3 regions of the Streptomyces sp. S063 genome follow, and region 3 is predicted to be linked to each of the others. Evidence: predicted binding sites of a transcription regulator. Region 3 holds the regulator's gene; each other region holds the start of a gene.
The links. The regulator HrcA, encoded in region 3, represses chaperone genes, less so after heat shock. The targets are predictions, from matches to a motif close to TTNGCACTCNGNNNNNCNGAGTGCNAA.
Positions count from the first base shown of each region.

Region 1: the regulator HrcA is predicted to act here: its motif matches at 1,609-1,635, upstream of groL (chaperonin GroEL).
Region 2: the regulator HrcA is predicted to act here: its motif matches at 3,804-3,830, upstream of groES (co-chaperone GroES).

Region 1 is NZ_CP021707.1:4,242,472-4,252,603, forward strand. It holds partial or broken gene thrC (threonine synthase) at 1-467, shown strand, start outside; gene CCZ36_RS19585 (MoaD/ThiS family protein) at 503-781, shown strand; gene CCZ36_RS19590 (cold-shock protein) at 1,227-1,433, shown strand; gene groL (chaperonin GroEL) at 1,799-3,421, shown strand; gene CCZ36_RS19600 (hypothetical protein) at 3,585-4,094, shown strand; gene CCZ36_RS19605 (keywimysin-related RiPP) at 4,618-4,749, shown strand; gene CCZ36_RS19610 (asparagine synthase-related protein) at 4,800-6,803, shown strand; gene CCZ36_RS19615 (lasso peptide biosynthesis PqqD family chaperone) at 6,800-7,051, shown strand; gene CCZ36_RS19620 (lasso peptide biosynthesis B2 protein) at 7,048-7,545, shown strand; gene CCZ36_RS19625 (ABC transporter ATP-binding protein) at 7,472-9,361, shown strand; gene CCZ36_RS19630 (GNAT family N-acetyltransferase) at 9,520-10,074, shown strand.
Region 2 is NZ_CP021707.1:4,647,208-4,657,339, forward strand. It holds gene CCZ36_RS21710 (hypothetical protein) at 1-76, shown strand, start outside; gene CCZ36_RS21715 (VOC family protein) at 189-653, shown strand; gene CCZ36_RS21725 (THUMP-like domain-containing protein) at 1,352-2,578, opposite strand; gene CCZ36_RS21730 (polysaccharide deacetylase family protein) at 2,690-3,646, shown strand; gene groES (co-chaperone GroES) at 3,988-4,296, shown strand; gene groL (chaperonin GroEL) at 4,394-6,019, shown strand; gene CCZ36_RS21750 (SDR family NAD(P)-dependent oxidoreductase) at 6,226-6,999, opposite strand; gene CCZ36_RS21755 (multicopper oxidase family protein) at 7,010-8,539, opposite strand; gene CCZ36_RS21760 (outer membrane protein assembly factor BamB family protein) at 8,662-10,132, opposite strand, start outside.
Region 3 is NZ_CP021707.1:2,083,687-2,093,818, reverse strand. It holds gene CCZ36_RS09575 (ABC transporter substrate-binding protein) at 1-1,609, opposite strand, end outside; gene CCZ36_RS09570 (DUF3097 domain-containing protein) at 1,752-2,570, opposite strand; gene CCZ36_RS09565 (MBL fold metallo-hydrolase) at 2,688-3,419, opposite strand; gene hrcA (heat-inducible transcriptional repressor HrcA) at 3,584-4,600, shown strand; gene dnaJ (molecular chaperone DnaJ) at 4,601-5,743, shown strand; gene CCZ36_RS09550 (nitronate monooxygenase) at 5,877-6,950, shown strand; gene CCZ36_RS09545 (16S rRNA (uracil(1498)-N(3))-methyltransferase) at 6,947-7,693, shown strand; gene CCZ36_RS09540 (histidine triad nucleotide-binding protein) at 7,800-8,159, shown strand; gene CCZ36_RS09535 (ribonuclease Z) at 8,204-9,118, shown strand; gene CCZ36_RS09530 (adenosine deaminase) at 9,146-10,132, shown strand, end outside; gene CCZ36_RS09525 (MFS transporter) at 10,102-10,132, opposite strand, start outside.

The DNA.
Region 1 (10,132 bases), 2.2 Mb from region 3:
GTCTGGTCGAGGACAAGCCGTACAAGGTCTTCGGCGCCCAGGCCGAGGGCTGCTCCCCGGTCTCCGCCGCCTTCAAGGGCGGGCACGACGTCGTGCGGCCCCAGAAGCCGAACACCATCGCCAAGTCGCTGGCCATCGGCAACCCGGCCGACGGCCCCTACGTCCTCGACATCGCCCGGCGCACCGGCGGCGCGGTGGAGGACGTCACCGACGAGCAGGTCGTCGACGCGATCAAGCTGCTGGCCCGCACCGAGGGCATCTTCGGCGAGACGGCGGGCGGGGTGACGCTCGGCGTGACGAAGAAGCTCATCGAGGCCGGTGTCATCGACCCGGCGCTCACCACCGTCGTCGTCAACACCGGCGACGGCCTGAAGACGCTCGACGCGGTCTCCGCCACCTCGCAGGCCACGGCCACCATCAAGCCGAGCCTGGACGCGTTCCGCGCCGCGGGCCTCGGCACCGCCTGACGACCACCCCGTAACGAAGGAAGAAGGGCACCACCATGAGCGTCAAGGTCCGCATCCCCACCATCCTCCGTACGTACACGGGCGGCCAGGCCGAGGTGCCGGCGGAGGGCACGAAGCTCTCCGAGGTCATCGAGTCCCTGGAGAAGGACCACCCGGGCATCGCGGCCCGCGTCCTGGACGACCAGGGCAAGCTGCGCCGCTTCGTGAACGTGTACGTCAACGACGACGACGTGCGCTTCGAGGGGGGCCTGGACGCGGCCACCCCGGACGGCGCCGGCGTCTCGATCATCCCCGCGGTGGCCGGCGGCTGCTGAACCGCCCGGGGCCGCTCCACGGCGGCCCCCGCCGCACCTCTGTGTGACCCCTGTTGCCCCCTCCGCGAGAGAAGCGGAGGGGGCAATTCTGCATGGTTGAGCGCGGTACAGTTGGGGAAGCCCCATCCGCTGCCCGTGCCGCCCGCATATGAGAATGCGCCCGGCCCCGATAAGAAGCAGCCAAAGTACCTGAACCTCTTGCGGCATAAGTGCCCTTTGCCTGGCCCGACTTGCCCGTAAATCTCAGCAAACCCGCATATTCGCGTGTTCCGCCGCGCCCGGAATTCTCGTCCGATTGACCTGTTGCAGAGGGCAGTTGGGCGGATACATTCAGCCGCGGTCGACGCGCTGCGGCGCCGCGCACCCTCTCCTGTCGGAGGGTGAGTTCCGACCCGGGCCCGCGAAGTGCGGTCCCGTGCAAGGGCCAGTAATAGGGGAGTTAGGCATGGCTCAGGGCACCGTCAAGTGGTTCAACGCGGAGAAGGGGTACGGCTTCATCGCGGTCGACGGTGGTGCGGATGTTTTCGTCCACTACAGCGCGATCCAGATGGACGGGTACCGCACCCTCGAAGAGGGGCAGCGAGTTGAATTCGAGATCTCGCAGGGCCAGAAGGGGCCCCAGGCCGACATGGTCAAGCTCGCCGTCGGCTGAGCTCGGCGCGGTCGTCCGACGACACCACTCACGCACGTAGGGCCCGACCCCGGGATCGGCGAATTCCAGGGGATCGGGCCTTACGCGCGTTCAAGGGGGGGCGACGACGTGCGCGCGTCCGGGAGCCGGTCGCGCTCCGCGCCCTCGACCGCATGGCGGGCACCGGCCGAAGGCGCTTGCACTCTCGGGGGTCGAGTGCTAATCATTGGCGTTAGCACTCTCCAGGTGAGAGTGACAGAAACTTGGACCGGGCCGGTGAGGCCCGCAGGCGCGGTGGGGCAAGGAACCACCACGCACGCAGGCCGTCCGTCGCGGGCGCCTCTCGGTCCGGAGCAATCCACCCCTGTCCGGGAGGACCACTTCACATGGCCAAGATCATCGCGTTCGACGAGGAGGCACGGCGCGGTCTCGAGCGCGGGATGAACCAGCTCGCCGACGCCGTCAAGGTCACCCTCGGCCCCAAGGGCCGTAACGTCGTCCTCGAGAAGAAGTGGGGCGCGCCCACGATCACCAACGATGGTGTTTCCATCGCCAAGGAGATCGAGCTCGAGGACCCGTACGAGAAGATCGGTGCGGAGCTGGTCAAGGAGGTCGCCAAGAAGACGGACGACGTCGCCGGCGACGGTACGACCACCGCCACCGTTCTCGCCCAGGCGCTCGTCCGCGAGGGTCTGCGCAACGTCGCCGCCGGTGCCAACCCGATGGCCCTCAAGCGCGGTATCGAGAAGGCCGTCGAGGCCGTCTCCGCCGCTCTGCTGGAGCAGGCCAAGGACGTGGAGACCAAGGAGCAGATCGCTTCGACCGCCTCCATCTCCGCCGCCGACACCGAGATCGGCGCCAAGATCGCCGAGGCGATGGACAAGGTCGGCAAGGAAGGCGTCATCACCGTCGAGGAGTCCCAGACCTTCGGTCTGGAGCTGGAGCTCACCGAGGGTATGCGCTTCGACAAGGGCTACATCTCGGCGTACTTCGCCACCGACATGGAGCGTATGGAGGCGTCGCTCGACGACCCGTACATCCTGATCGTCAACTCGAAGATCGGCAGCGTCAAGGACCTGATCCCGCTGCTGGAGAAGGTCATGCAGTCGGGCAAGCCCCTGCTGATCATCGCCGAGGACGTCGAGGGCGAGGCGCTCTCCACCCTGGTCGTCAACAAGATCAAGGGCACGTTCAAGTCCGTCGCCGTCAAGGCCCCGGGCTTCGGCGACCGCCGCAAGGCCATGCTCGCGGACATCGCCATCCTCACCGGCGGCACCGTGATCTCCGAGGAGGTCGGTCTCAAGCTGGAGAACGCCGGCCTGGACCTGCTCGGCCGTGCCCGCAAGGTCGTCATCACCAAGGACGAGACGACGATCGTCGACGGCGCCGGTGACAGCGACCAGGTTCAGGGTCGCGTCAACCAGATCCGTGCCGAGATCGAGAACTCCGACTCGGACTACGACCGCGAGAAGCTCCAGGAGCGCCTCGCGAAGCTGGCCGGCGGCGTGGCCGTCATCAAGGCCGGCGCCGCCACCGAGGTGGAGCTCAAGGAGCGCAAGCACCGCATCGAGGACGCGGTGCGCAACGCCAAGGCCGCCGTCGAGGAGGGCATCGTCGCCGGTGGTGGCGTGGCTCTGCTCCAGGCCTCGGCCGTCTTCGAGAAGCTCGACCTCACGGGTGACGAGGCGACCGGCGCCAACGCCGTGAAGCTCGCGCTGGAGGCCCCGCTCAAGCAGATCGCCGTCAACGGTGGTCTCGAGGGTGGCGTCGTCGTGGAGAAGGTCCGCAACCTGCCGATCGGTCACGGCCTCAACGCCGCGACCGGCGAGTACGTCGACATGATCGCCGAGGGCATTCTCGACCCGGCGAAGGTCACGCGCTCCGCCCTGCAGAACGCCGCGTCCATCGCCGCGCTGTTCCTCACCACCGAGGCCGTCATCGCCGACAAGCCCGAGAAGGCCGGCGCGGCCGCTCCGGGCGGCATGCCGGGCGGTGACATGGACTTCTGATCGGTTCCGGCTCCGCGCCGGTCGATCGAGGTTCCGCGTACGTCGAGTACGCAGGTACGTCCCCCAGGGGCGGTATCTCCTTCACGGAGGTGCCGCCCCTGGGGCGTGTCCGGGGACAATGGGGCGAGGCCGCGGTCGTACGGACACGGGGGGCGGTACGGGCATGAGCGTGCGTGCTACGGGGAGAACGGGCGGCCGGGGGCGGCTCAAGGGGGTCTCGCTCGTCGTGGGCGGGGCCGTGCTGTTCGCGGCGGGGCTGTTCGTCGTGGTGGCCGGGACGGGTCTCTCCGGCGCCCTCGGTATGCGGGTGGAGACCTTCGGCCGCATCGACTGCGACGACACCCGCACCGAGAAGGGCCAGACCGTCTGGCACTGCTCCGGCGAGACGCCCGCCCAGCAGCGCGCCAACGACGCGGAGCGCGAGAGGGTGGCCCACGAGGCCCTGCGCGCCCATGTGGACGGCGTGCCCCGGTCCGCGGAGATCAGCCGCAGCAGGATCCTCTTCGCCGACCACGACGGCCGGATGGACCCCGAAACGATCACCGCGACCCAGGTGTTCGACGGCGGACGCTGGTACGCCCACTCCTCGATGCTCGTCGGCTACGGCATGATCCCGCTGTTCCTGGGCGCGGGAACGGCGGCCTGGGGCGGCTACCGGCTGCGCGCGGGGTAGCGGACGGGGCAGCGCGGGCCCTCGGCGTGGCCGAATGACTACTTGCCGTGGCCACTCCCGTACGGCAGTGCGTTTCGGCGCACCCCTGCCGAGGGCGGTGGCGCGCCCGGGCTCCCTGGGGTAAAGCGGTCGCGGAGCCGCCCCGCGGCCCGCTCCGGCCGGTTCCCCGGGGCCTCCTGTCGGCCGCTCCCCGTCGTGGCAGCTCACCGTAGGGTCCGGCGACCACGTCCAGTCATTGGTCCAGTCCACGAAGCCCCTCCGGCGGGGCGGTGTGCGACTGCACACGGCGGACGTCAGGGCGACCGGGCCCGGGCGGAGGCCCCCGAACCGGTCCGCGACGCACCTCGCCGCTCGCGCTATCCAGCCAACTTCATGCGGTAAGTCGGAATCACGCGTACCGGTTCAACGGTCGGACATGATGGCCCTGGTGTTCGCATGACGAACACCCGTCGCACCAGTAACTCCAGTTATGCAGAAGTCCTTTGGGCATAACGGGCGTCAACCGCACAGAAGGGAAGGTGTCATGAAGCCGCAGCAGCAGCAGAAGAAGGCTTACGTGAAGCCGTCGATGTTCCAGCAGGGCGACTTCTCGAAGAAGACCGCCGGCTACTTCGTCGGCTCGTACAAGGAGTACTGGAGCCGGCGGATCATCTGATCCGCCGATCCGTTTCCTGTGCACCGCGTGAGAACTTCCGAAAGGTGAAGATGCCCGGCCAGTTGCGTGACTACTTCGTCGTCCTGCCGGACAGCGCGGCGGGAGCGGCAGCGGCCGGGCAGCTTCCCGTACCGGGAGAGGCTGCCGGGCGGTCCGCCGCGCCGGACGCCACCGGGCCCGCCCGGGAGGTGGGCGACACCCTGACCGTCGCCCACCCCTCGGGCCGGCCCTGGATCGTCGCCCGCCCGCTGGTCCGCCGGGTCAGCCAGATCGCCCGGGGCTCGGACGCCCTCGTCCTCATCGGCCCGGACCGCGTCCCCGACGCCGTACTCGCCGGGATTCTGGAGGGCGCCCGCGACCGGACCGGCCTGGAGCGCCGCCTCGCCCGGCTGCCCGGCCTCTACCACGTGGTCGCCCGGCTGTCCGGGCAGAGCTGGATCCGGGGCACCGCCACCGGACTCCGCCGGATCTACCACGCCCGGCACCCGGCGGCCGGAACCATCGCCTCCGACCGCCCCGCCGTCCTGGCCCGCCTGATCGACGCGCCCCTGGACGACAGCGCGCTGGCGCTGCGGCTGCTGGACTTCCTGCCGCACCCCCTGAGCCGCCGCCCCGTGTGGCGGGGCATCCACGAGACCGGTGCCGGGCACGGCCTGGCCCTGCCCGCCGCAGCACCGGGCACGGCCGCCGTCCCCGGTCCCACGGAGCATCGCTGGTGGGAGCCGCCGCCCGGCGAACTTCCCCTGGCGGAGGGGGCGCGAAAGGCCGGGGACGCCATCGCGGCCTCCGTACGGGCCCATGTCGGCGGCCTGGACCGGATCAGCTGCGAACTCTCCGGCGGACTGGACTCCACCGCCCTCGCCTTCGCCGCCCGCGAGACCGGCCCCGCGTCGCTGTCCCTGCTGACCGTGGCCGCCCGGGACCGCTACAGCGAGGACGAGACCTGGGCGCGCAGAGCGGTCGAGGCGGCAGGCGGCACCCCCGCGACGGCGACCCGGAACACCCACTCCGCCGCCACCCGGGGCCGCCCCTCCGCCCCCGCCCTGGACCACCACGTCATCCCCGCCGGCGACGCCCCGTACTTCTACGCCGATCTCGCCTCCACCGCAGCCGAGTTGAACGACGAACCGCTCCCCGTCGCCCCCGGCCGGGCCCGCGCGGAACTGCTCCTCGGCCGCGCCCACGCCACCGGCTCCCGCTACCACCTCACCGGCTACGGCGGCGACGAGATCTTCCTCGGCCTGCCCCACGCCTACCAGGACCTCTTCCACGGCAGCCCGTTCACCGCCTGGAGCCACCTGGGGGGCCTGCGCCACCAGCTCGGCTGGCCGCTCCTGCCCACGGTGAAGGCGCTGTTCGACCGTTCGACGTTCCCCCGCTGGCTCGCCGGGGCGGTCGCCGCCGCACCCCAGCCGGTCGCCCGGGCCCCGCTGTTCTCCTGGGGCGTACGGCAGTCCCTGCACCCCTGGCTCACCGAACACGCGACCGCCCTGATCGCCGAGGAGTTCCGGGCCGCCGCCGAGCAGGCCGAACCGATCGACCCGCGGCGGGGACGGCACGTCGACATCGACGGCGTACGGATGGGGGCCCGGCACTTCCAGGCGATGGAGGACATCGGCATGACGATCGGGCTGCCGGTCGCCGCCCCCTTCTACGACGACCGGGTCCTGGAGGCGACCCTCGCGGTACGCCTGCCGGAGCGCATCAGCCCCTGGCGCTACAAACCGCTCCTCGTCGAGGCGATGCGCGGGGTGGTGCCGGACGCGCTGCTGGCCCGGACGACGAAGGACCACATGGCCTCCGACGAACACCAGGGCCTGCGCGAACACGCTCCGGAACTGGTCGAGTTGTGGACGGGCTCCCGCCTCGCCGAACACGGTCTGGTCGACGCCCGCCGACTGCTGCGACTGGCGGCCGAGCCCTTCTCGCCGGTCCTGGTCGAACACTCCATCAGCTCCACCGTGGCCGGGGAGACCTGGCTCCGCACGGCCGAGAACGCCTGGCCCCCACCCGAGCCGTCCCTCCCCACCACCCCCAGCGAGGCATCCCTGTGAAGCTCAGAAAAGGCATCGCCGTCACGACCACCGAGTACGGCGGCGTTCTCCTCGACGAGAAGAGCGGCAGCTACTGGCAGTTGAACGACACCAGCGTCATCGTGGTCGAGACCCTCGCGGCGGGCCGCGCCCCGGAGGCCGCCGTCGAGCGGATCGTCGCCGAGTTCGACGTCGAGCGGGCCGAGGCCGAGTCGGACGTCGCGGAGCTGACCCGCCGGCTCGTCGAGGCGAGGATCCTGCGGCCATGACCACCGAGATGACGATGCCCCGCCGGGGCGCCGGGGCGGGTGGGATACGGCTGCGCACCGCCATCGCCGCCGCGTTCGTCCTGGCCCGGCTCAAGCCCGGCCGGCTGCGCCGGACGCTCGCCCGGTGCGCCCGGGGCGCGCGCCCGGCCACGTACGCCGAGACGTCGGAGGTGCTGGACGCGGTCACCGCCATCAGCCGCCGCTGCGCGAGCCGTTACGGCTGCCTGCCCCGCTCGGTGGCCGTCGCCCTGGCCTGCCGGATGTCCGGTGTCTGGCCCGACTGGTGCGCGGGGGTGTGGGCGACCCCGCCGTTCTCCCCGCACGCCTGGGTGCAGGCGGAAGGACGTACGGTCGGGGAGCAGGCAGAGGCCGCCGATCTGCGTCCTCTGATGGTGGTGACGGTACGCGAGGGGGTCCAGGGTGAGCGCGGTGACGGGGACGTCGGCGGGGGCGGGGCAGGCGGGCCCGGGCCCGGTTCCGGGGAGATCACCTGAGAGCACGGAGCGACCGGGGCCGGAGACACCTCCGGACCGGACTGTGCCCGCCCCGGCCGCCGCCCCCACGCCTCCGCCCGCCCCCGGCCCTTCGCCCCTCCGCCTGCTCCTGGCCCGGGTCCGCCCGCACCGGGGCGTCCTGATCCGGGCGGGCCTGCTCTCGCTCGCCGGGTCCGGGGCGGGTCTGGCGATGCCGCTGATGGCGAAGCACGCGGTGGACACGTTCGCCGAAGGCCGCTCGCCCGTGGCCCCGCTCGTCGCGCTGACCGCGCTCGTGCTGGCCGGGGCCTGCCTCTCCGCGTACGGGAGCTTCCTCATGTCCCGGACGGGAGAGGGCGTCGTCCTGCGCGCACGCGACCAACTGGTGTGCCGCATCATGCGGTTGAAGGTTCCGGCGGTGGACCGGCTGACGCCCGGCGACCTCCAGTCACGGGTCACGAGCGACACGACCCTCCTCCGTACGGTGCTCTCCAGCGGACTTGTCGAGTCGTTCAACAGCGTCCTGATGCTGCTGGGCACGCTCGCTCTCATGGCGTACATGGACCTGACGCTGCTCGGTGTGACGCTGGTGGTCGTCGTCGGCATCGGGGCCGTGACGTCCCTGCTGATGCCGCGCATCCAGCGGGCGCAGCTCAAGGCGCAGGAGTCCGTGGGTGCGATGGGCGCGGCCCTGGACCGGGTGCTCCAGGCGTTCCGTACGGTCAAGGCGAGCGGGGCGGAGGAGCGGGAGACCGCGGTGGTCGCGGCGGCGGCGCGGCATGCGCACGACCGGGGCGTGTCGGTGGCGAAGTGGGCCTCGGTCACCGAGGTCACGATGACGATGTCGATCCAGCTGGCGTTCCTGGCGGTGCTGGGCGTCGGCGGCGCACGGGTTGCGTCCGGCTCGCTGGAGATCTCCTCCCTGATCGCGTTCCTGCTGTACCTCTTCTACTTGATAGGCCCGATCGGCGGCCTGGTCGAGGGCTGGACGGGCCTCCAGAGCGGGCTGGCGGCGGTGCGCCGGATCGACGAGGTGGAGTCGCTGCCCGGAGAACCGGCCGAGGAGCCGGTCGCGTTGACGAAGGCGGACGGCGGCCCGCTCGGGGTCACCTTCCAGGACGTGACCTTCGACTACGGGGACGAGCGCGCCCCCGCCCACCAAAGGGTGACGTTCGACGTGCCGGCCGGCGGGATGGTGGCGCTGGTCGGCCCGTCCGGGGCGGGCAAGTCGACGGTGTTCAGCCTGCTGGAGCGCTTCTACGACCACGAGGCCGGCACGATCACCGTGGGCGGCCGGGACATCCGCGACTGGCCGCTGGCCGAACTGCGGGGCTCACTGGCGTACGTGGAACAGGACGCGCCGGTGCTCGCCGGGACGCTGCGGGAGAACCTCCTCTTCGCCGCCCCGGACGCCGGGGAGAGCGAGCTGACGGCCGCGGTCGCCCGCACCCGGCTGGACGCCCTGGTCGAGCGGCTGCCGGACGGCCTGGACACGGCGGTCGGCCACCGGGGCGTCACCCTCTCCGGCGGCGAACGCCAGCGCATCGCCATCGCCCGGGCCCTGCTGCGCCGCCCCCGGCTGCTCCTCCTGGACGAGGTGACCTCGCAACTGGACGCGGTCAACGAGCAGGCGCTGCGCGATGTGATCCTCGAACTCGCCGAGCGCACAACGGTGCTGGTGATCGCGCACCGCCTGTCCACGGTCCGGCACGCGGACCGCATCGTGGTCCTGGAGGAGGGCCGGGTGCGCACGGCGGGCACGCACGAGGAGCTGATGGCCGGGGACGAGCTGTACCGCGAGCTGGCGACGACCCAGCTGGCGGCGGAGGCGCGGTGAGAGATCCGGAGGGCGCGGACGACGGGGGCGGCGAGGCGGACGCGGACGGTGGGTGTGGCGCGAACGAGGAACTGAGAGGCAGGTTCGCCGAGGAGGTCGACTGGTCGCAGGCTGCCGGCCGTCCCGTACCGCGAAACCTGTTGAGGAAGGATCGCGGCATGACGCATACAAGCTCTTCTCCCTGGAAGTCGTCCCCCGAGTTGTCGTTCCGGCGGGCGGGGGAGGGGGATCTGGCCGAGCTCGTGCGCCTCCGGGACGATGCCGCGCGCTGGCAGATCGAGCGCGGCATCGACCAGTGGAAACCCGGGGAGCTGGGGCCGGAACACTTCGGGGCGCGGTTGCGTGCGGGCGAGGTGTGGATCGCTACCGCCGGTCCCGGCGGGCCGAACGCCGGGGCGTGGGAGCTGTGGTGGGAGGACGAGCCGGCCTGGGGCGTCCAGCCGCCGGTGGCGGGCTACGTCCACCGCCTGATGACCGACCGGCGCACCGCCCCGCCCGGGGCCGGGCGTGCGCTGCTGGCGGAGGCCGAGCGCCGGATCGCCGCGTCGGGCCGGCCGCTGTGCCGACTCGACTGCCTGACGTCGAACACCCGGCTCCGCCGCTACTACGAGCAGGCGGGGTACGTGGTGGTCGGCGAGCAGGCGGGAAAGAACGGGGACGGCGGCCGGACGTACGGGGTGACCCTGTTGGAGAAGCGGGTGGGGGCGGGTTGAGCGGCGGCTGAACCCCCGCCGGAGCGGGTTGAGCGCTGGCTGAATCCCCGCCCGGCAG
Region 2 (10,132 bases), 2.6 Mb from region 3:
CCCCGAACTGCCCGAGCCCGACGCCGACCTGGTCACCCGGGCCGTGCACCGGTGGCGGTTCGAAGCGGTGGGGTGAGGCGCGGGGTTCCGTCGCGTGTCCGATGAGTTCGGGCGGCGGGCCCGGTCTACCTTCCACGACGTCCGGACCGCCCGGCCCGGACGCGTGGACGCCCGAAGAGGTGAAGGTCATGCAGAAGATCACCCCCTGTCTCTGGTTCGACGGTCAGGCCGAGGAGGCGGCCGAGCACTACGTCGCGATCTTCGGCGGTGACTCCCGGATCCTGGACATCGCCTACTACGGCGACGAGGCTCCCGGCCGGAAGGGCTCGGTGCTCACCGTGGCCTTCCGGCTCGCCGGGCAGGACTACACGGGGCTCAACGGCGGCCCGCAGTTCCCGTTCACCGAGGCGATCTCGCTCTCCGTCGACTGCGCCGACCAGGCCGAGGTGGACCGGTTCTGGGAGGCGCTCTCCGAGGGCGGCGAGGAGGGCCGGTGCGGCTGGCTCAAGGACAAGTTCGGGGTGTCCTGGCAGATCGTGCCCAACGAGCTGCCGCGCCTGCTGGCCGACCCGGACCCGGCCAAGGCGGACCGGACCATGAAGGCCATGCTGGGCATGGGCAAGCTGGACATCCAGGCCCTGCGCGACGCCTGACCGGCAGCGCCGCCCCCGGGGCCCCATCGGTAGTGTTCCGCGCATGCCACGCCGTGCCCCGCTCCCGCCGCCCCCTCCGCCCGTCGCGATCCGGTCCTGGCCCGACCGCGACGCGCTGCTCGCCGACCGGGCGGTGGTCCTGGGCGAGCTGGTGAGGATGCACGTGGGGCCGGGGCGGCTCGGGCTGCTGTGGATGTGGGCGGCGCTCGCCGCGACCGGCTGGAGCCTGGTGGGCTCGGGGCTCGTCGTCTTCGAGCAGGAGGCCGACGTCTTCAGCGCCATCGGCGGAGTCGTCGTCCTGGTCATCGGCTTCGCGGTCCTCGTCCCGGCGGTCGCCTTCGCCTGCGTCGGCATCTCCCGGGACCGGAAGGTCCGCGTGCTGCTCGACGCGTGGGGTGCGCTGGACCGCGACCCGGAGCGCGACCGGCGGCTGCGGATGCCCGGGACGAGCCTGACCTGGCTGCTGCTGTCGTTCGTCCTGGGCGCCGCGGGGCTCGCCCTCTGCGTCATCGGGCCCGCGAGCGCACGGCCGGGGCGGGAGACCTACGGACTGGTCGCCCTGGTGATGGGCGTCGGCATGGTCGCCTGGCTGACCGCGCTGGTCGGCGGGGTGACCGCTCTCGCCCACCGCCGCTGGGTGGTGCGCGTGCTGATGGGCGGCGGCAGCGGTACGGGCACGGGGGCCGGGTCCGTACCGGTCAGCCCAGCGGGTGGCCGATCAGCATCGTCGGGGCACCCGCGACCCGGGTCAGGAACACCGTCGCCACGTTCGGACCACTCAGCTTCATCCGGCGCCGCAGCTCCTCCGGTTCCACCGCCGAACCCCGCTTCTTGACGGTCAGCACGCCGACCCGACGCTCCCGCAGCAGCGCCTTCAGCCTCTTCATGCTGAACGGCAGCTCGTCGGTGATCTCGTACCCGGCGACGTACGGCGAGGAGTACCGCCGGTCGCTCGTGATGTACGCGATCGTCTCGTCCACCAGCCGCCCGCCGCACCGCTCCACGAGGTCCGCGACCAGATGGGCCCGGATCACCGCGCCGTCCGGCTCGTACAGATAGCGCCCGACCGGGCCCACCGGCGGGGCCGGCAGCGGGGCGGGGGCGCTCAGGGCCGCCCCGGACGGCAGCAGCGTGGCCCGGAACGAACCGGGCGCGAAGCCCTCCCCGTACCAGAGCACCGCCTCCTTCACGTCCCCGCCGTCCGAGATCCACTCGGCCTCCGCCTCCGGGCCGATCGCCTCGTGCGGGATGCCCGGGGCGATCTTCAGCGCCGCCCTGGGGGCCTTCAGCGCGGCGGCCGTGGCCCAGGACAGCGGCGGTGAGTACGCCTCCGGATCGAAGATCCTGCCGCGTCCGCCGCGCCGCGCCGGGTCCACGAAGACTGCGTCGTACGGAGCGGTGTCGATCTCCGTGACATCGGCGCACCGCACCTCGATCAGCTCCCCGAGTCCCAGCGCCTCGGCGTTGGCACGGGCCACCTCGGCCGTCAGCGGGTCGCGGTCCACGGCGAGCACGGAGATCCCGGCGCGGGCCAGCGCGATCGCGTCGCCGCCGATGCCGCAGCACAGGTCCGCCACGCTCCGCACGCCGAGCCCGGCGAACCGGGCGGCGCGGTGGGCGGCGACCGAGGTACGGGTGGCCTGCTCGACCCCGTTGGGCGTGAAGTACATCCGGTACGCGTCCTCGGCCCCGAACTTGGCGACCGCCCGCTGCCGCAACCGGGCCTGGCCCAGGGCCGCCGACACCAGCTCCGCCGGGTGCGTGCGGCGCAGCCGGGTCGCGGTGGCCAGCTCGTCCGCCGGGTCGTGGTCGCGCAGCTCGGCCAGCAGCTGTTCGCCCTCGGGGGTGCGCAGCGCGGCGAAGGCGGCGCGGGCGGGGTCGTCGGCCGAGGAGGCGGAGGGGGTCGTTGCGTTCACCCGGTCCATTGTGGGCCAGGCCGGGCGCGCCGGGTCCCTGTGGGCCGCCCGGGGGACGGCGCCGGTCCGCTCGGGTGTCGGAAAGGGCACCCGGGTGGGCGGCTGGCAGGATGCGGCGCCATGCAGCTAGTACGACAAAACGAAAAATCAGCCGTAAAACGGCGCAGGTCGGGCGTCGTCGTGCTGGCGGCCCTGCTGGCCGCCGCCGTCGCCTCCGGATGCGCGGCGGAGCCGGACGGCAGCGGCACGGGGACTCCCGGCGCACCCGCGAAGCCCACCGCGGGCCGGTCGGGCGAGGCGGCCCCGCAGGCCGGGCCCGCCCGGGCCCCGGACGCGTACGCCGAGACGGTCAGGAAGAAGCAGGCCGCACGGGCCGTCGCGGCGAAGAAGTGGGGGCTGGCCAAGACCCCGCTCGCGGCCCCCGAGCCGCCGGCGGTCAAGCCGTCCATCACCACCCGCAAGGGCTTCGAGGTCCGGAACGACAAGGGGCTGCCGCCCGTCTTCACCACCGTCCCGACCAAGGAGAAGATCGTCTTCCTGACGATGGACGACGGGGCGGAGAAGGACCCCGAGCTGCTGCGGATGATGACCGAACTCGCCATCCCGTACAGCGCGTTCGTCAGCGACTACGTCATCAACGACGACTACGGCTACTTCAGGAAGATGCAGCGGCGCGGGGTGACCATCAGCAACCACACCCTCAACCACCGCTATCTGCCCGGCCTCTCCTACGCCGAGCAGAAGCGGGAGATCTGCGGCCAGCAGGACAAGATCCTCAAGAACTACGGCAAGCGCCCCACCCTCTTCCGCCCGCCCTACGGCAACTACAACCGCGACACCCTCGTCGTCGCCAAGTCCTGCGGGATCACCGCCGTGCCCCTGTGGTCCGCCGAGGCCTTCCCCGACCGCATGGAATGGCGCGAGTGGGACAAGGACCTGCACCCCGGCGACATCGTCCTCACCCACTTCCGGGGCAAGGAGGACTGGAAGGGCTCCATGCCCGACATGATCCGCCGCGTCATGAAGACCATCACGGACAAGGGGTACGCGGTGGCGAAGCTGGAGGACTACGTCTGACCCGTCCCGGTCATCCGTGCGGCTCCGAAGTGCGCGCTCAGCCCCGCTGAGCGCGCACGCGTCGCTGTCGCCGCCGTTGCGGCAGGGCGGGGAGGCGCAAGCGGGGGCCGGGGCTGATCCGACGGAGCCCCGATCGAGACGGCGCGCGGGTGGTGAATTGGCACTCCGCTTGACCGAGTGCTAATCGCGGTCATAGTCTCGGGTCTGGCACTCCCCCCTGGAGAGTGCCAGCAGCACTCTGCGCGACAGGGACAGGTCCGGCACCCGCGACGACGGATCGGTTCGGTCGCCACCCACAGACTGTTAAACCCCGTGAGATCTCCGAAGGGGGAGACCGGATCGTGTCGACCACCAGCTCCAAGGTTGCGATCAAGCCGCTCGAGGACCGCATTGTGGTCCAGCCGCTCGACGCCGAGCAGACCACGGCTTCCGGCCTGGTCATTCCGGACACCGCGAAGGAGAAGCCCCAGGAGGGCGTCGTCCTCGCCGTGGGCCCGGGCCGCTTCGAGAACGGCGAGCGGCTTCCGCTCGACGTCAAGACCGGCGACGTCGTCCTGTACAGCAAGTACGGCGGCACCGAGGTGAAGTACAACGGCGAGGAGTACCTCGTCCTTTCGGCCCGCGACGTCCTCGCGATCGTCGAGAAGTAATTCACCCACGTTTGCATGTGTTCTGCGCCCCTGGCCCCCAGCGAAATAACTAGCCGGGCGGCGAGGGGCGCAGTTCATTTTGAGAGGGATACAGCCCATGGCGAAGATTCTGAAGTTCGACGAGGACGCCCGTCGCGCCCTTGAGCGCGGCGTCAACAAGCTTGCCGACACGGTCAAGGTGACGATCGGCCCCAAGGGCCGCAACGTCGTCATCGACAAGAAGTTCGGTGCCCCCACCATCACCAACGACGGTGTCACCATCGCACGCGAGGTCGAGCTCGACGACCCGTACGAGAACCTCGGCGCCCAGCTCGTCAAGGAGGTGGCGACCAAGACCAACGACGTAGCGGGTGACGGCACCACCACCGCGACCGTCCTGGCCCAGGCGCTCGTCCGCGAGGGTCTGCGCAACGTCGCCGCCGGCGCCTCCCCGGCCGCCCTGAAGAAGGGCATCGACGCCGCCGTCAAGGCCGTCTCCGAGGAGCTGCTCGCCACGGCCCGCCCGATCGACGACAAGGCCGACATCGCCGCCGTGGCCGCGCTCTCCGCGCAGGACCCGCAGGTCGGCGAGCTCATCGCGGACGCGATGGACAAGGTCGGCAAGGACGGTGTCATCACCGTCGAGGAGTCCAACACCTTCGGTCTGGACCTGGAGTTCACCGAGGGCATGGCCTTCGACAAGGGCTACCTGTCCCCGTACATGGTGACCGACCAGGAGCGTATGGAGGCCGTCCTCGACGACCCGTACATCCTGATCCACCAGGGCAAGATCGGCGCCATCCAGGAGCTGCTGCCGCTGCTGGAGAAGGTCATCCAGAGCGGTGGCTCCAAGCCGCTCCTGATCATCGCCGAGGACGTCGAGGGCGAGGCGCTCTCCACCCTCGTCGTCAACAAGATCCGCGGCACCTTCAACGCCGTCGCGGTGAAGGCCCCGGGCTTCGGCGACCGCCGCAAGGCCATGCTCGGTGACATCGCCACCCTCACCGGTGCGACCGTCATCGCCGAGGAGGTCGGCCTCAAGCTCGACCAGGCCGGTCTGGACGTGCTCGGCACCGCCCGCCGCGTCACCGTCTCCAAGGACGACACGACCATCGTCGACGGCGGCGGCAACGCCGAGGACGTCAAGGGCCGCGTCAACCAGATCAAGGCCGAGATCGAGTCCACGGACTCCGACTGGGACCGCGAGAAGCTCCAGGAGCGCCTCGCGAAGCTGGCCGGCGGCGTGTGCGTCATCCGCGTCGGCGCCGCCACCGAGGTGGAGCTGAAGGAGAAGAAGCACCGCCTGGAGGACGCCATCTCCGCCACCCGCGCCGCGGTCGAGGAGGGCATCGTCTCCGGCGGTGGCTCCTCCCTCGTCCACGCGGTGAAGGTCCTGGAGGGCAACCTCGGCAAGACCGGCGACGAGGCCACCGGTGTCGCGGTCGTCCGCCGCGCCGCCGTCGAGCCGCTGCGCTGGATCGCCGAGAACGCCGGCCTGGAGGGTTACGTCATCACCTCCAAGGTCGCCGAGCTCGACAAGGGCCAGGGCTTCAACGCCGCCACCGGCGAGTACGGCGACCTGGTCAAGGCCGGCGTCATCGACCCGGTCAAGGTCACCCGCTCCGCGCTGGAGAACGCCGCGTCCATCGCGTCGCTGCTGCTCACGACCGAGACCCTGGTCGTCGAGAAGCCGGCCGAGGAAGAGGCCGACGCCGGTCACGGCGGCCACGGCCACTCCCACTAGTACGGCCCGTACCGCCCGTACCGCTCTCGGTACGCCTGAGGCCCGGTGCCCCCGTCGCGGGGGCACCGGGCCTCGGTGCGTTCCGGCCCTGATCCGCCGGACATCCCCAACGGGCGATCACGCGATCACAGGACGGTCGGGTGCGGCAGGGGCAGGGGCAGGGGCAGGGGCAGGGGCAGGGCCGGGGCCGAGCAACTCCCGTACCGCTACCGCGGACCGTACGTGCGCCCCGCCCGCGAGGTGACGTCGCCGAGCAGCCCCCGCGGCACGACCTTGACCAGCCCCATCAGCGCCTTGTAGCGCGGGTCGGGGATCGACACCGTCTTCCCCCGGGCCAGATCCGCCAGCGCCGAGGCCACCAGCTTGTCCGCGTCGAGCCACATCCAGTCCGGGATGTTGTCCGTGCCCATCCCGGCCCGCTCGTGGAACTCCGTCCGCACGAGCCCGGGGCACAGCGCCATCAGCCGCACCCCCGACCCGGCCAGATCCCGCGCCGCGCCCTGGGTGAACTGCACGACCCAGGACTTCGACGCCCCGTACGTACCGCGCGGCACGAACGCCGCGACGGACGCCACGTTGACGACCCCGCCCCGGCCCCGTTCCCGCATCCCGGTGACCGCCGCCGAGGTCAGCCGCAGGACCGCCTCGCAGTGCACCTTCAGCATCGTCAGCTCATCGGCCATGGACACTTCCAGGTAGCGCCCCTTGTTGCCGAACCCGGCGTTGTTGACCAGCAGGTCGATCGGGTGCGTGCGGTCCGCGAGCCGCTTCTCGACCGCCTCGATACCGCCGTCCGTGGACAGATCGGCGCGCAGCACCTCGGCCTCGATGCCGTGCCGGTCGTGCAGTTCCGTGGCCTGCTCGCGCAGCCGCTCGGTGTCCCGCGCCACCAGCACCAGGTTGTGGCCCTGGGCCGCGAGCCGCCGTGCGAACGCGGCCCCGATGCCCGCCGTCGCGCCTGTGATCAGTGCAGTCGTCATACGCGGCACGTTAGTGCCCCGCGTGGTCCGGGACCTCACCCGCCCGCTGCCCCTTCTCCACCACCACGAACTGGCCCATCATCCCGTCGTCCTCGTGGGACAGCAGATGGCAGTGGTACATGTATGGGACATCCGGATCGGACGGGCCGTCGAAGCGCAGGGCGATCCGCACGGTCGTGCCCATCGGCACCGCCACCGTGTCCTTGCGGCCCCGCAACGCCGGCTCCGGCCGCTTCCCGTTCACGTCCAGCACCCGGAACTGCACATCGTGCACGTGGAAGTTGTGCGTCATGTCGCCGCCGTTGCGCAGCGTCCACACCTCCGTCGTGCCCCGGGTGACCGTCCCGTCGATCCGGTCCATCGCCATCGGCTTCCCATTGATCCCCGACTTGCGCAGCTCGAAGTGGCGGGTGCGCACCGCGTCGTCGGCCTCCGGCAGCTCAAGGCCCCGGTCCGCGGCCAATCGGTCCGGCACCCCGGGGGAGGGGCGCAGCCGCTCGGCCGCCCGCAACTGGAGTACGTCGAAGGAGTCGTCGCCGCCGTTGAAACGCCGCTCCCAGCCGTTCCCGTCGCGCCACGGGTAGCTGCGCAGCACCGTCCGCTCGCCCGGCCGCATCGTCACGACGACCTCCGCCCGCTCACCCGGCGAGAGCTGCACCCGGTTCATCGACGCGGGCGCCGCGAGCAGCCCGCCGTCCGTCCCCACCAGGTCGAAGGCGCGGTCGTCGTCGAAGCCGAAGGTGTAGATCCGGGCGGTCGACGCGTTCAGCAGGCGCAGCCGTACGCGCTCGTCGCCGACCTGGGCGTACGGGTCGAGCGTGCCGTTGACCATCGTCCGCTCGCCCAGGAAGCCGGTGTTGGCCAGGAACCGGTGCCCGTGGTCGAACTTCGCGCCGTCGAAGGTGACGTCCTGCACCATGACCGGCAGATCGTCCACCCCGTACGTCTTCGGCAGCGCGAGCCGCCCGGAGTTCTCGTCGTCGAGCAGGAACATCCCGGCCAGGCCCCGCTGTACGTGCTTCTCCGTCGCCCCGTGCGGATGCGGGTGGTACCAGAGCGTCGAGGCCGGCTGGTCGACCTTCCAGTGCGGGGTCCAGGTGGAGCCCGCGTCGACCGTCTGGTGCGGTCCGCCGTCCATGGCGGCGGGCAGGTGCATCCCGTGCCAGTGCACACCGGACGCCTCGTCGAGGGCGTTGCGCACCCGGACCTTCACCCGCTCGCCGCGCTTCGCCCGCAGGGTCGGGCCCAGATGGTCCCCGTTGAACCCCCACGTCGGCGTCGCCGCCCCCTCCCGGAACTCCGTGCTCCCCGCCTGCATCCGCAGATCGAAGACGCGCGTGCCGTCCTCGTCCACCGTCGAGGGCGCGAGCGGCGGCACCGCCAGCTCGTTGCCGAAGCGGACCTTGCCCACCGTGCTCAGATCGGCGCTCGTCCACCACCACGCGAACGAGCCGCCGATCCCCGCCGTGAGCGCCCCCACCACGACCGTCAGCGTGATCAGCACCCGCTTCAGCCGCCGTCGTCCCCTGGTCTTCTCCATGCTCGTCAGCATTTCGAGCCGACCGTGCCCCGGGCATGGGGCAGACCCCTGAACGGCCCCCGACCGGGCCACGAGGTCCGGCCGGGGGAGATCCCTCAGTACGGGGCAGGGTTCCGTACGGGTCAGGGGGAGGCGGCGAAGGACAGCATGCGGGCCTCGCGCACGGGCTTCTGGTTCTCGTCCCCGCTCATGTGCGTCGAGGTCAGGACGAGCCGTCCGTCGACGTAGGCCGTGTGCCCCATGAACATCTCGTACTCCCACGCGGCGGTCGCCTTCGGGTGCTTCACGACCTCCGTCTCCGTGCCGGCGCCGCGCGGACCCATGAGGAAGGTCCGGCCGGGAGTGCTCGGGCCGGCCGCCTCATAGATGCGCATCGCCTTGCCGTCCTCGGCGCGCAGGGCGTACAGCATGCGCATCTCCTCGGACTTGATGCCCCACAGGAACTTCCCGCTCTTCACGTCGTACGCGCCGACCTGGCTCTGGCCGCCCAGCATGATGAGGCCCTTGTCGACCGAGGCGCCCCGGCAGGGCTGGATGTTCCCGCCGGACCCGTCCCCGGCGCACTCCTCGAAACCTTTGTCCCGGGCGTCGAAGGTGACGCGGTGCTTGCCCTTGGGGTCCAGGACCGTGATCCGCCAGTCGTTCGCGGTGTCCTCGTTGTTGAAGGTGGTGAAGACGACAGGGTCCATGGAGATCAGGCTCCCGAACCTCCAGCCGGTTTTCGTCCGGTAGCGCCACAGGATCTTGCCGGTGCGCGGGTCGAGTTCCCGCACCTGGCCGTAGTTCTCGCCCGGGTCGACGGAGACCATGCACTCCGACGTCACCAGAAGCCGGGCGGCTCCGCCCGCCACGTCGTCGGGGAAGCATGCCCCCTTCTTCTCCGACGGGACCTCGTAGAGCTTGCTCCCGTCGCCCATCCGGTAGGTGACGGCCCGTTGGCCCCGGGCGACGGAGAGGACGTCGCCGCTGATGGCGCTGTAGACGATGAGGGTGTCGTCCTCGTCACCGGGCTCGTCGAGCTTCTTGTGCCACCCCTGCTTCCCGGTCCTCAGATCGATCATCTGCATCTGGTTGCAGCGATTGCCCCGTTCGTTGTCGGGCCTCTCCTTGCGGAAGACCACGACCTTGCCGTCGGGCGTGGGGTTGGCCGGGGTCTCGCACACGGCGGAGGGAAGCGTCACGCTCCAGACCTCGGCCCCGTCCGAGAGCCGGTAGGCCGTCACCTTCCGGTACAGGGCCTGGACGGCGGTGTCGCCGACGATCCACAGGTCGTGGACCTTGTTGATCTGCTTGGGGATGTCGGTCCTGTCGTCCGCGATCCACGCCGACGACTCACCAGGCTTCCGCGCGGCCGCGACCTCCTTCGTCGTCGGAATGTGGCTCAGCTCCGGGCCGCCCGCCCCCGGCGCACGGGAAGGGGACGCCGAACCGGAGGGGCGGGGCGACTCCTTCGCCACCGGCTTCGCGGGATCTTCCCGCCCCCAGTCGGTGAGGCCGTACACCCCGTCGGCCACGACCACGAGCACCAGCGCCACGACCGCGGCGACGACCGGCCCCCGGCCGAAGCGGCGACGCGGAGGCGTCGGCGGCGGG
Region 3 (10,132 bases):
TGTCGTCGTTCTCCTCGCGGATCGCCTGCTCGATCCGCTCGAACGTGATGCCTTCGCCCGCCCCGTTCAGTTCCAGGTCGTTGCCCCGCGCGAAGAGCACCTCGGGCGCGGTCGCCACCCCCACGCATTCCCGGTCGCCGTCCGGCCCCTGCCAGATCGCGTCCGTGTTCCGGTCGGTCAGCGGCCCGTGGCAGTACGTGTCGCGCCAGTGCCCCGCCCACAGGAACGCCCCCAGCAGCGAGCCCACGACGGCCACCGCGATCGTCGCCCGCGACATCACCCACCACGCCCAGGTCCGCCGCACCCTGTAGGTGACGAGCTGGGCGTGCGCGTGCTCATGGGTCAGCTTCTCGGTGGACAGCGGCAGCAACAGCACCCACGCCAGGGTCGCCGCCGCCACCGGCGACTGGCCCAGGCTCAGATCGTCCACCCAGCGCTCGTAACGGGCCCGCGCCCCGGACGAACCGGTCGGCGCCCCCGGACCCGGCCGCTCCGGCGGCAGCGGCGGGGTGTGCCGCATGATCTCGGAGGCCGGCAGCGAGGCGAGCAGCAGCAGCGGATCGACCTCACTGCGCCGCGATCGTACGTTGTTGATCGCGTTGATCAGCAGGATGCCGCCGTTGTCCTGCGTGGCCCGGGGCAGGAACACCACCGGCGGGACCGTGCGCTTGCTGCGCCGCCAGTCCAGGGAGTGCGGGCGGTAGTTGTGCCGCAGATCCTCCAGCAGCGCCTGCACCCGCAGCTCCAGATGGAACTGGCGCGCGTGCTCGTCGCCCGCCCCCGCGTCCGCCACCCGCTCCGCGACCGCCGCCGCCCTCGCCCGGATCACCCGCCACGAACCGCTCGGCGAGAACCACGACCAGCCGTCCGACGGATAGCCGGTGCTGGACGCGGCCAGCGAGGAGGTGGTGGCGAACCAGCGGCTCGCCCGGCGCAGCCACAGCAGCGGCGGCGCTGCCCGGCTCGCCACGCCCACCACGGCGAGCCCGATCAGCGCGGCCGCCGCCACCAGGGCCGTCAGCAGCCAGTCGATCTCCCCGAGCAACACGCTGAGCAGCGCGATGAAGAGTGCCCCGACGAACGTCTCGGGCCGCACCGACTGCCGCAGCGCGTCCCACCGGGTCGCCCCGCGCGGTCGGCCGGACCGCCAGCGCAGCCGGCTCAGCTGCTCCAGGATCCTTTCCTCGCGGACCTCGGCGGCGTTTCCGTCGGACTGCTCGACCACCGTCGCGGTGGCCTGCTCGATCGCCCCGAGCAGCCGGGAGCGCGGAAAGGCGAAGTTCTTGTACTGGGTGTTCTCGCGGGTCTCCCACGGCTTCTCGGAGAGCGTGCGCACCATGTCGAGCGCCGCCTCGTACGGGGTCGCCCCCGTACCGTCCAGCAGCCGCACCGGCACCCGGCGCAACTCATTGGCCCGGTGCACCTGATGCACCAACTGCTCCACCCGCGCGTCGATCTCCGGCCCGGCCCCGGCGTCCGCCGCCTGCGCCACCACGAGCGGCATCACCGGGCGGTTGACCCGGTACCGGTCGATCAGCTGCTGCATCAGGTGGAAGACGGCCGAAGCCGCCTCGTTGTCCGCACTGTCCCGCCAGACCTCGCGCGCCATCGCCCCGTGCCCTTCCCCCGTGAATCGCCGGCCGGTTCGCACCCTCGGTAACCCTCAATAACCGATGGTGCGTGTGGGACGCAGGCATTCATAGAGATCGGTACGTGATCGTCCGGCGCGGACCGGCTTCAGCCGGCGGACATCAATCCACAAGGGTGACGAAGTCGATCAATTCCTCCACCCGGCCCAGTAGTTGGGGCTCCAGGTCCTTGTAGCTGCGGACCTTCGACAGAATGTGCTGCCAGGCCGCCCCGGTGTTCTCCGGCCACCCCAGCGCCCGGCACACACCCGTCTTCCAGTCCTGGCCCCTCGGCACCACCGGCCAGGCGTCGATCCCCACCGACGACGGCTTCACCGCCTCCCACACGTCGATGTAGGGGTGCCCCACCACCAGCACATGGTCACCGGTCACCCGCGCCGCGATCCGGGACTCCTTGGAGCCGGGCACCAGATGGTCCACCAGCACCCCGAGCCGCGCGTCCGGCCCCGGCCCGAACTCCCCGACGATCGCCGGCAGGTCGTCGACGCCCTCCAGGTACTCCACGACCACGCCCTCGACGCGCAGGTCGTCGCCCCACACCCGCTCCACCAGCTCCGCGTCGTGCCGGCCCTCCACATAGATCCGCCCGGCCCGCGCCACCCGGGCCCGCGCCTGGGGCACCGCCACCGAACCGGAGGCCGTACGGGTGGGACGCACGGGGCCGCCGGGGGCCGGGCGCACCAGCGTGACGACCTTGCCCTCCAGCAGGAAGCCGCGCGGCTCCATCGGGAACACCCGGTGCTTGCCGAACCGGTCCTCCAGGGTCACCGTCGGACCCTGGGCGGTCTTCTCGCAGCGGATCACCGCCCCGCAGAAGCCGGTGGCGACCTCCTCCACGACCAGATCGGGTTCGGCGGGCACCTCGGGCACGGGGGCGGACCGCTTCCACGGCGGGGTCAGGTCCGGCTGGTAGCTGCGCATGGCCCGACGATAATCGGCCCGCCGTCGTGAAGAACCTCACGCCGCCACGAAGATCCTCAGGCCGTCACCGAGACCCTCAAGCCGCCCCGAAGGTCTCCGGCACCGCTACGGACATCCTCACTCCGTCGCGAACCGCTCCGCCAGCGCCGCCCGTTGCTTCCGGACGAACGCCGCGTCCACCACCGCCCCGTGCCCTGGTACGTACAGCGCGTCCTCGCCGCCCAGCTCCAGCAGCCTCTCCAGCGCGGCCGGCCAGCGCGCGGGCGCCGCGTCCGGGCCCGCCTGCGGATCGCCCGACTCCTCGACCAGATCGCCGCAGAGCACCACCGGAGGCTCACCGTCCGAGCCCGGCACCACCACCGCGAGGTCGTGGCCGCTGTGGGCGGGGCCCAGATCGGCCAGCAGCACCCGGCGGCCGCCGCCCAGGTCGAGCGTCCGCTCCCCGTGCACCTCGTGGTGCGGGACCACCAGCGTGTCCGCCGACCGGGCCGCCTCGTCCTCGGGGACGCCGTGGCGCACCGCGTCGCCGTACAGCCCCTGCCCGCCGTCCCGCAGCAGCGCGGTCAGCCCCGCCGAGCCGTACACCCGCACCCCCGCGAACGCCGCCGTGCCCAGCACATGATCGAAATGGGGGTGGCTCAGTGCGATATGCGTCACCCTGCGGCCGAGCAGCGCCTCCGCCTGCCGCCGCAGCTCGACGCCCTCGCGCAGCGTCGAACCCGTGTCGTACAGCAGCACCCCCTCCGCACCGGCGACCAGCGCGACGGTCGCGTCCCAGCCCGGGAGCCGCCGCCGGCCCACACCGTTGCCCAACCGCTCCCACCCGAAGTCTTCCCAAGCGACGTCCATACCAGGACGCTATCGGCAACGACCTGCGCGGTCCCGTGGCGGGGCGGCCGGTCGCCCTTGCCCGAGCCCCACCCCACCCCCGTACACTGACGACGGGATTGCTGGCACTCGTACGCACCGAGTGCCAGTCGGAGACCGGAGACATACAGCTGGAGGTGTGCGCGATGCTCAGCGAACGCAGACTCGAAGTGCTGCGCGCCATCGTCCAGGACTACGTCGGCACCGAGGAGCCCGTCGGCTCCAAGGCGCTGACCGAGCGGCACCGGCTGGGGGTCTCCCCGGCCACCGTCCGCAACGACATGGCGGTGCTGGAGGACGAGGGCTTCATCGCCCAGCCGCACACGAGCGCGGGGCGCATCCCCACCGACAAGGGGTACCGCCTCTTCGTCGACAAGCTCGCGGGCGTCAAGCCGCTGTCCTCGCCCGAGCGCCGGGCCATCCAGAACTTCCTCGACGGCGCGGTCGACCTCGATGACGTGGTCGGCCGGACGGTGCGGCTGCTCGCGCAGCTGACCCGGCAGGTCGCCGTCGTGCAGTACCCCTCGCTGACCCGCTCGACGGTGCGGCACGTGGAGCTGCTCTCGCTCGCCCCCGCCCGGCTGATGCTCGTCCTGATCACGGACACCGGCCGGGTCGAACAGCGTATGATCGACTGCCCTGCGCCGTTCGGTGAGGCATCGCTCGCGGATCTGCGGGCCCGGCTCAACAGCCGGGTCGTCGGACGCCGCTTCGCGGATGTCCCGCGCCTGGTGCAGGAGCTGCCGGAATCCTTCGACAGCGAGGACCGGGGGACGGTTTCCACGGTTCTTTCCACCCTCCTCGAAACCCTGGTCGAGGAGACGGAGGAGCGGCTGATGATCGGCGGCACCTCCAACCTCACCCGCTTCGGACACGACTTCCCGGTGATGATCCGGCCGGTGCTGGAAGCACTGGAGGAGCAGGTCGTCCTGCTGAAGCTGCTCGGTGAGGCCACGGACTCCGGCATGACCGTACGGATCGGGCACGAGAACGCCCACGAGGGGCTCAACTCCACGTCCGTCGTCGCGGTCGGCTACGGTTCGGGCGACGAGGCAGTCGCCAAACTCGGCGTGGTCGGACCGACCCGCATGGACTACCCCGGAACGATGGGAGCGGTACGCGCAGTGGCACGTTACGTCGGACAGATCCTGGCGGAGTCGTAAGTGGCCACGGACTACTACGCCGTACTCGGCGTGCGCCGCGACGCATCTCAGGACGAGATCAAGAAGGCATTCCGTCGGCTCGCCCGCGAGCTGCACCCGGATGTCAACCCGGACCCGAAGACCCAGGAGCGGTTCAAGGAGATCAACGCCGCTTACGAGGTGCTCTCGGACCCGCAGAAGAAGCAGGTCTACGACCTCGGCGGCGACCCGCTCTCCGCGAACGGCGGCGGTGGCGGCGGCGCGGGCGGTTTCGGAGCCGGCGGCTTCGGCAACTTCTCCGACATCATGGACGCCTTCTTCGGCAACGCCGCGCAGCGCGGGCCCCGTTCGCGGACCCGGCGCGGCCAGGACGCCATGATCCGGCTGGAGATCGACCTCAACGAGGCGGCCTTCGGCACCACCAAGGACATCCAGGTCGACACGGCCGTCGTCTGCAACACGTGCAGCGGCGAGGGCGCGGCCCCCGGCACCTCCGCCCAGACCTGTGACATGTGTCGCGGACGCGGCGAGGTCTCGCAGGTCACCCGGTCCTTCCTGGGCCAGGTCATGACCTCGCGCCCCTGCCCGCAGTGCCAGGGCTTCGGCACCGTCGTGCCGACCCCGTGCCCGGAGTGCGCCGGCGACGGCCGCATCCGCTCGCGGCGCACGCTCACGGTCAAGATCCCGGCCGGTGTCGACAACGGCACCCGGATCCAGCTCGCCGGAGAGGGCGAGGTCGGCCCCGGCGGCGGCCCGCCCGGCGACCTGTACGTCGAGATCCACGAGCTGCCGCACTCCGTCTTCCAGCGGCGCGGCGACGATCTGCACTGCACGGTCACCATCCCCATGACGGCCGCGGCCCTCGGCACCAAGTGCCCGCTGGAGACGCTGGACGGCCTGGAGGAGATCGACATCCGGCCCGGTACCCAGTCCGGCCAGTCCGTCCCCCTGCACGGACGCGGGATCACGCATCTGCGCGGTGGCGGCCGGGGCGACCTGATCGTGCACGTCGAGGTGATCACCCCGTCCAAGCTCGACCCCGAGCAGGAGCGGCTGCTGCGGGAGCTGGCGAAGCTGCGCGGTGAGGAACGCCCCCTGGGTCAATTCCAGCCAGGTCAGCAGGGCCTCTTCTCCCGTCTGAAGGACGCGTTCAACGGCCGCTGAACCGCTTTTGGCCTTTCACCGCACCGCCCGCCGGTTCTCCACCGGCGGGCGGTGCGGCGTTCGGCGGGAGAACCGGTCAGACCGTCGGCTGGCTGATTCGGCCCCGTGTCAGGGGACGTGGCACGATGCGCACATGTCCTCCGAGTTGACCGATCTCTGCCGGTATCCGATCGTGCAGGCCCCCATGGCGGGCGGTGCGTCCGGACCCCAGCTCGCCGCGGCCGTCGCCGAAGCCGGCGGGCTCGGGTTCCTGGCCGCCGGGTACAAGACGGCGGACGGGATGTACAACGAGATCAAACAGCTCCGCCGGCTCACCGCCGGCCCGTTCGGTGTCAACCTCTTCATGCCGCAGCCCGCACTCGCCGACCCCAGCGCCGTCGAGGTCTACCGCCACCAGCTCGCCGGCGAGGCCGCCTGGTACGAGACCCCGCTCGGCGACCCGGACAGCAGTGGCGACGACGGCTACGAGGCGAAGGTCGCGATCCTGCTGGACGATCCGGTCCCGGTCGTCTCCTTCACCTTCGGCTGCCCCACCCGCGACACCCTGGACGCCTTCGCCCGCGCGGGTACGCACACCATCGTCACGGTCACCTCCGCCGAGGAGGCCCAGAACGCCCAGTGGGCCGGCGCCGACACCGTCTGCGTCCAGGGCGTCGAGGCGGGCGGCCACCAGTCCACCCACCGCGACGACCCGCAGATCGACCAGACCGGCACCGGACTGCTCTCCCTCCTCGCCCAGGTCCGCGAGACCGTGCAGATCCCGATCGTCGCCACCGGCGGCCTGATGCGCGGCTCCCAGATCGCCGCAGTCCTGGCGGCGGGCGCGGACGCCGCCCAGCTCGGCACCGCCTTCCTGGCCTGCCCCGAGTCCGGCGCGAACCTGCTGCACAAGCAGGCACTGACCAATCCCCTGTTCGTCCGCACCGAACTGACCCGCGCCTTCTCCGGGCGGCCCGCCCGCGGCCTGGTCAACCGCTTCATCCGCGAACACGGCCCGTACGCCCCCGCCGCCTACCCCCAGGTCCACTACGTGACCAGCGGGCTGCGCCGGGCCGCCGCCAAGGCCGGGGACGCCCAGGGCATGGCCCTGTGGGCCGGACAGGGCCACCGGATGGCCCGCGAACTGCCCGCAGGCGAGCTGATCGAACTGCTCGCCGCCGAACTGGAGGCCGCCCGGGCGGCCCTGAGCATGAGGAGCCCCCGGTGACCGCACCGGTCTTCGTCGTCGAGCGGATGCCCACCGGGCCGGAGTTCGTCCTGGACGGCCCCGAAGGACGGCACGCCGTCTCCGTCAAGCGGCTCCAGCCCGGTGAGGACGTGGTCCTCACCGACGGACTCGGCCACTGGGCGGAGGGCGTGGTCCGCGCCGCCGAGGGCAAGGACCGCCTCACCGTCACCCTCCACACGGGCGTGGCGGAGGAGCCGCAGCCCACACCCCGGATCACCGTCGTCCAGGCGCTCCCCAAGGGCGACCGGGGCGAGCTGGCCGTCGAGACGATGACCGAGACCGGCGTCGACGCGATCGTCCCCTGGCAGGCCGCCCGCTGTATCACCCAGTGGAAGGGCGACCGGGGCGCCAAGGCCCTGACCAAGTGGCGCAGCACGGCCCGGGAGGCGGGCAAGCAGTCCCGCCGGGTGCGCTTCCCCGAGGTGGCCGACGCCATGACGACCAAGCAGGTCGCGGCCCTGCTCGCCGAAGCCGACTTCGCGGCCGTCCTCCACGAGGACCGCGACCACGACAGCACCCCCCTCGCCACCGCCGAACTCCCGGCCGAGGGCTCGATCGTGCTCGTCGTCGGCCCCGAGGGCGGCGTCTCCCCGCAGGAACTGACCGCCTTCGCCGAGGCGGGCGCCCGCCCCTACCGGCTCGGCCGCAGCGTGCTGCGTACCTCCACGGCGGGAACGGCGGCGACGGCACTGCTGCTGGGACGCACCGGCCGCTGGGGCTGAACCGGTCCGGGAGAGGGGCCGGCGGGGGACGACGAGGCCCGGCGGCCCGGCAAGAGGCTCTAGCATGAGCCGTACTGATCACCAGCGAACGAGGAGGCCCGGCGCCATGGCGGGAGAGCCGCAGACCGACTGCCTGTTCTGCAAGATCGTCTCGGGAGACATCCCGGCGACCATCGTCCGTGAGAGCGCGACCACCATCGCCTTCCGCGACATCAACCCGCAGGCCCCGACCCACGTCCTGGTCATCCCCAAGACCCACTACCCGGATGCCGCCTCCCTCGCCGCCGCCGAACCGCAGATCGCCGCCGACGTGCTGACCGAGGCCGGAGCGGTCGCCGCCGACGAGAAGATCGACTCCACCGGCTACCGGATCATCTTCAACACCGGCTCCGGAGCGGGCCAGACCGTCTTCCACGCGCACGCCCACGTCCTGGGCGGCCGAGGCCTTCAGTGGCCCCCCGGATAGGACCTCGCAGCGCATAGTCCCTCGTAGCGCAGGAGCGTTTCCCCATGTCCGTACGCGAGCTGGTGGTGCTCGGCACCGCCAGCCAGGTCCCCACCCGCCACCGCAACCACAACGGCTATCTGCTGCGCTGGGACGGCGAGGGCATCCTCTTCGACCCCGGTGAGGGCACCCAGCGCCAGATGCTGCGGGCCGGGGTCGCCGCGCACGACATCCACCGGATCTGCGTCACCCACTTCCACGGCGACCACTCCCTCGGGCTCGCGGGGGTGATCCAGCGCATCAATCTGGACCAGGTGCCGCACCCGGTGACCGCCCACTACCCGGCGAGCGGGCAGCACTTCTTCGACCGGCTGCGGTACGCCACGGCCTACCGCGAGACCGTGGAGCTGGACCAGGTACCGGTAGCCGGGGGCGGCGGAATCCTCGCCACCACCCCCGCGTACACCCTGGACAGCAAGAAGCTCTCGCACCCCGTCGAGTCGTACGGCTACCGCCTCACCGAGCCCGACACCCGCCGCATGCTGCCCGCCCTGCTCAAGGAGCACGGCATCGCCGGACCGGACGTGGGCCGCCTCCAGCGCGAGGGCTCCCTCGGCGGCGTCACCCTGGAGCAGGTCTCCGAGCACCGGCGCGGGCAGCGGTTCGCGTTCGTCATGGACACCCGCCTCTGCGACGGGGTGTACGCGCTCGCCGAGGGCTGCGACATGCTCGTCATCGAGTCGACCTTCCTCGACGAGGACGAGAAACTGGCCGTCGACCACGGCCACCTGACCACCGGACAGGCCGCCCGGGTCGCGAAGGAGGCGGGCGTCCGCCACCTGGTGCTCACCCACTTCTCCCAGCGCTACAACGACCCGGAGCTCTTCGAGACCCAGGCCCGCGCCGCCGGGTTCGACGGCGAACTCACCGTCGCCCAGGACCTCATCCGCGTCCCGGTCCCCACCCGGCACCACCCCTGAGAACCCCCACCCCGTTTGCGAGACACCGTGCACCTCCCCAAGGCAGAACTCCACCTCCACATCGAAGGCACCCTCGAACCCGAGCTGGCCTTCGCCCTCGCGGAACGCAACGGGGTGACCCTGCCGTACGCCACCACCGACGAACTGCGCGCCGCCTACCAGTTCGACGACCTCCAGTCCTTCCTGGACCTCTACTACGCGCTGATGGCCGTCCTGCGCACCGAGGACGACTTCACCGAACTCGCCGACGCCTACCTCGCCCGCGCCGCCGCCCAGGGGGTCCGGCACGCCGAGATCTTCTTCGACCCGCAGGCGCACACCGCCCGGGGCGTCCCCATCGGTACGGTCATCGAAGGACTCGGCCGCGCCCTGGAGCGCAGCGAGGAGACCCACGGCGTCTCCACCCAGCTCATCCTGTGCTTCCTGCGCGACCTGTCCGCCGAGTCGGCCCTCGGCACCCTCGACGCGGCCAAGCCGTATCTGCACCGGATCAGCGCCATCGGCCTGGACTCCGCCGAGGTCGGCCACCCGCCCGCCAAGTTCCGCGCCGTGTACGAGGCGGCCACCGCGCTCGGCCTGCGCAAGGTGGCCCACGCGGGGGAGGAGGGCCCGCCGGAGTACATCCGGGAGGCCCTGGACATCCTCGGCGTTGAGCGCGTCGACCACGGGCTGCGCTGCATGGAGGACCCGGAGCTGGTGGCGCGCCTGGTCGCGGACCGGGTGCCGCTCACGCTCTGCCCGCTCTCCAACGTCAGGCTGCGGACGGTCGACAAGCTCACCGACCACCCGCTGCCGCGGATGATGGCCGCAGGGCTTCTCTGCACGGTCAACTCCGACGACCCCGCCTACTTCGGCGGGTACGCAGGAGACAACTTCGACGCCGTCCGCGAGGCGCTCGCCCTGGACCCGGAGCAGCTGCGCACCCTGGCCCGCAACTCCTTCGAGGCGGCCTTCCTCGACCACGACGAGGAACGCCGGGCTCGCTACCTGTCCGAGGTCGAGGCGTACGCGTTC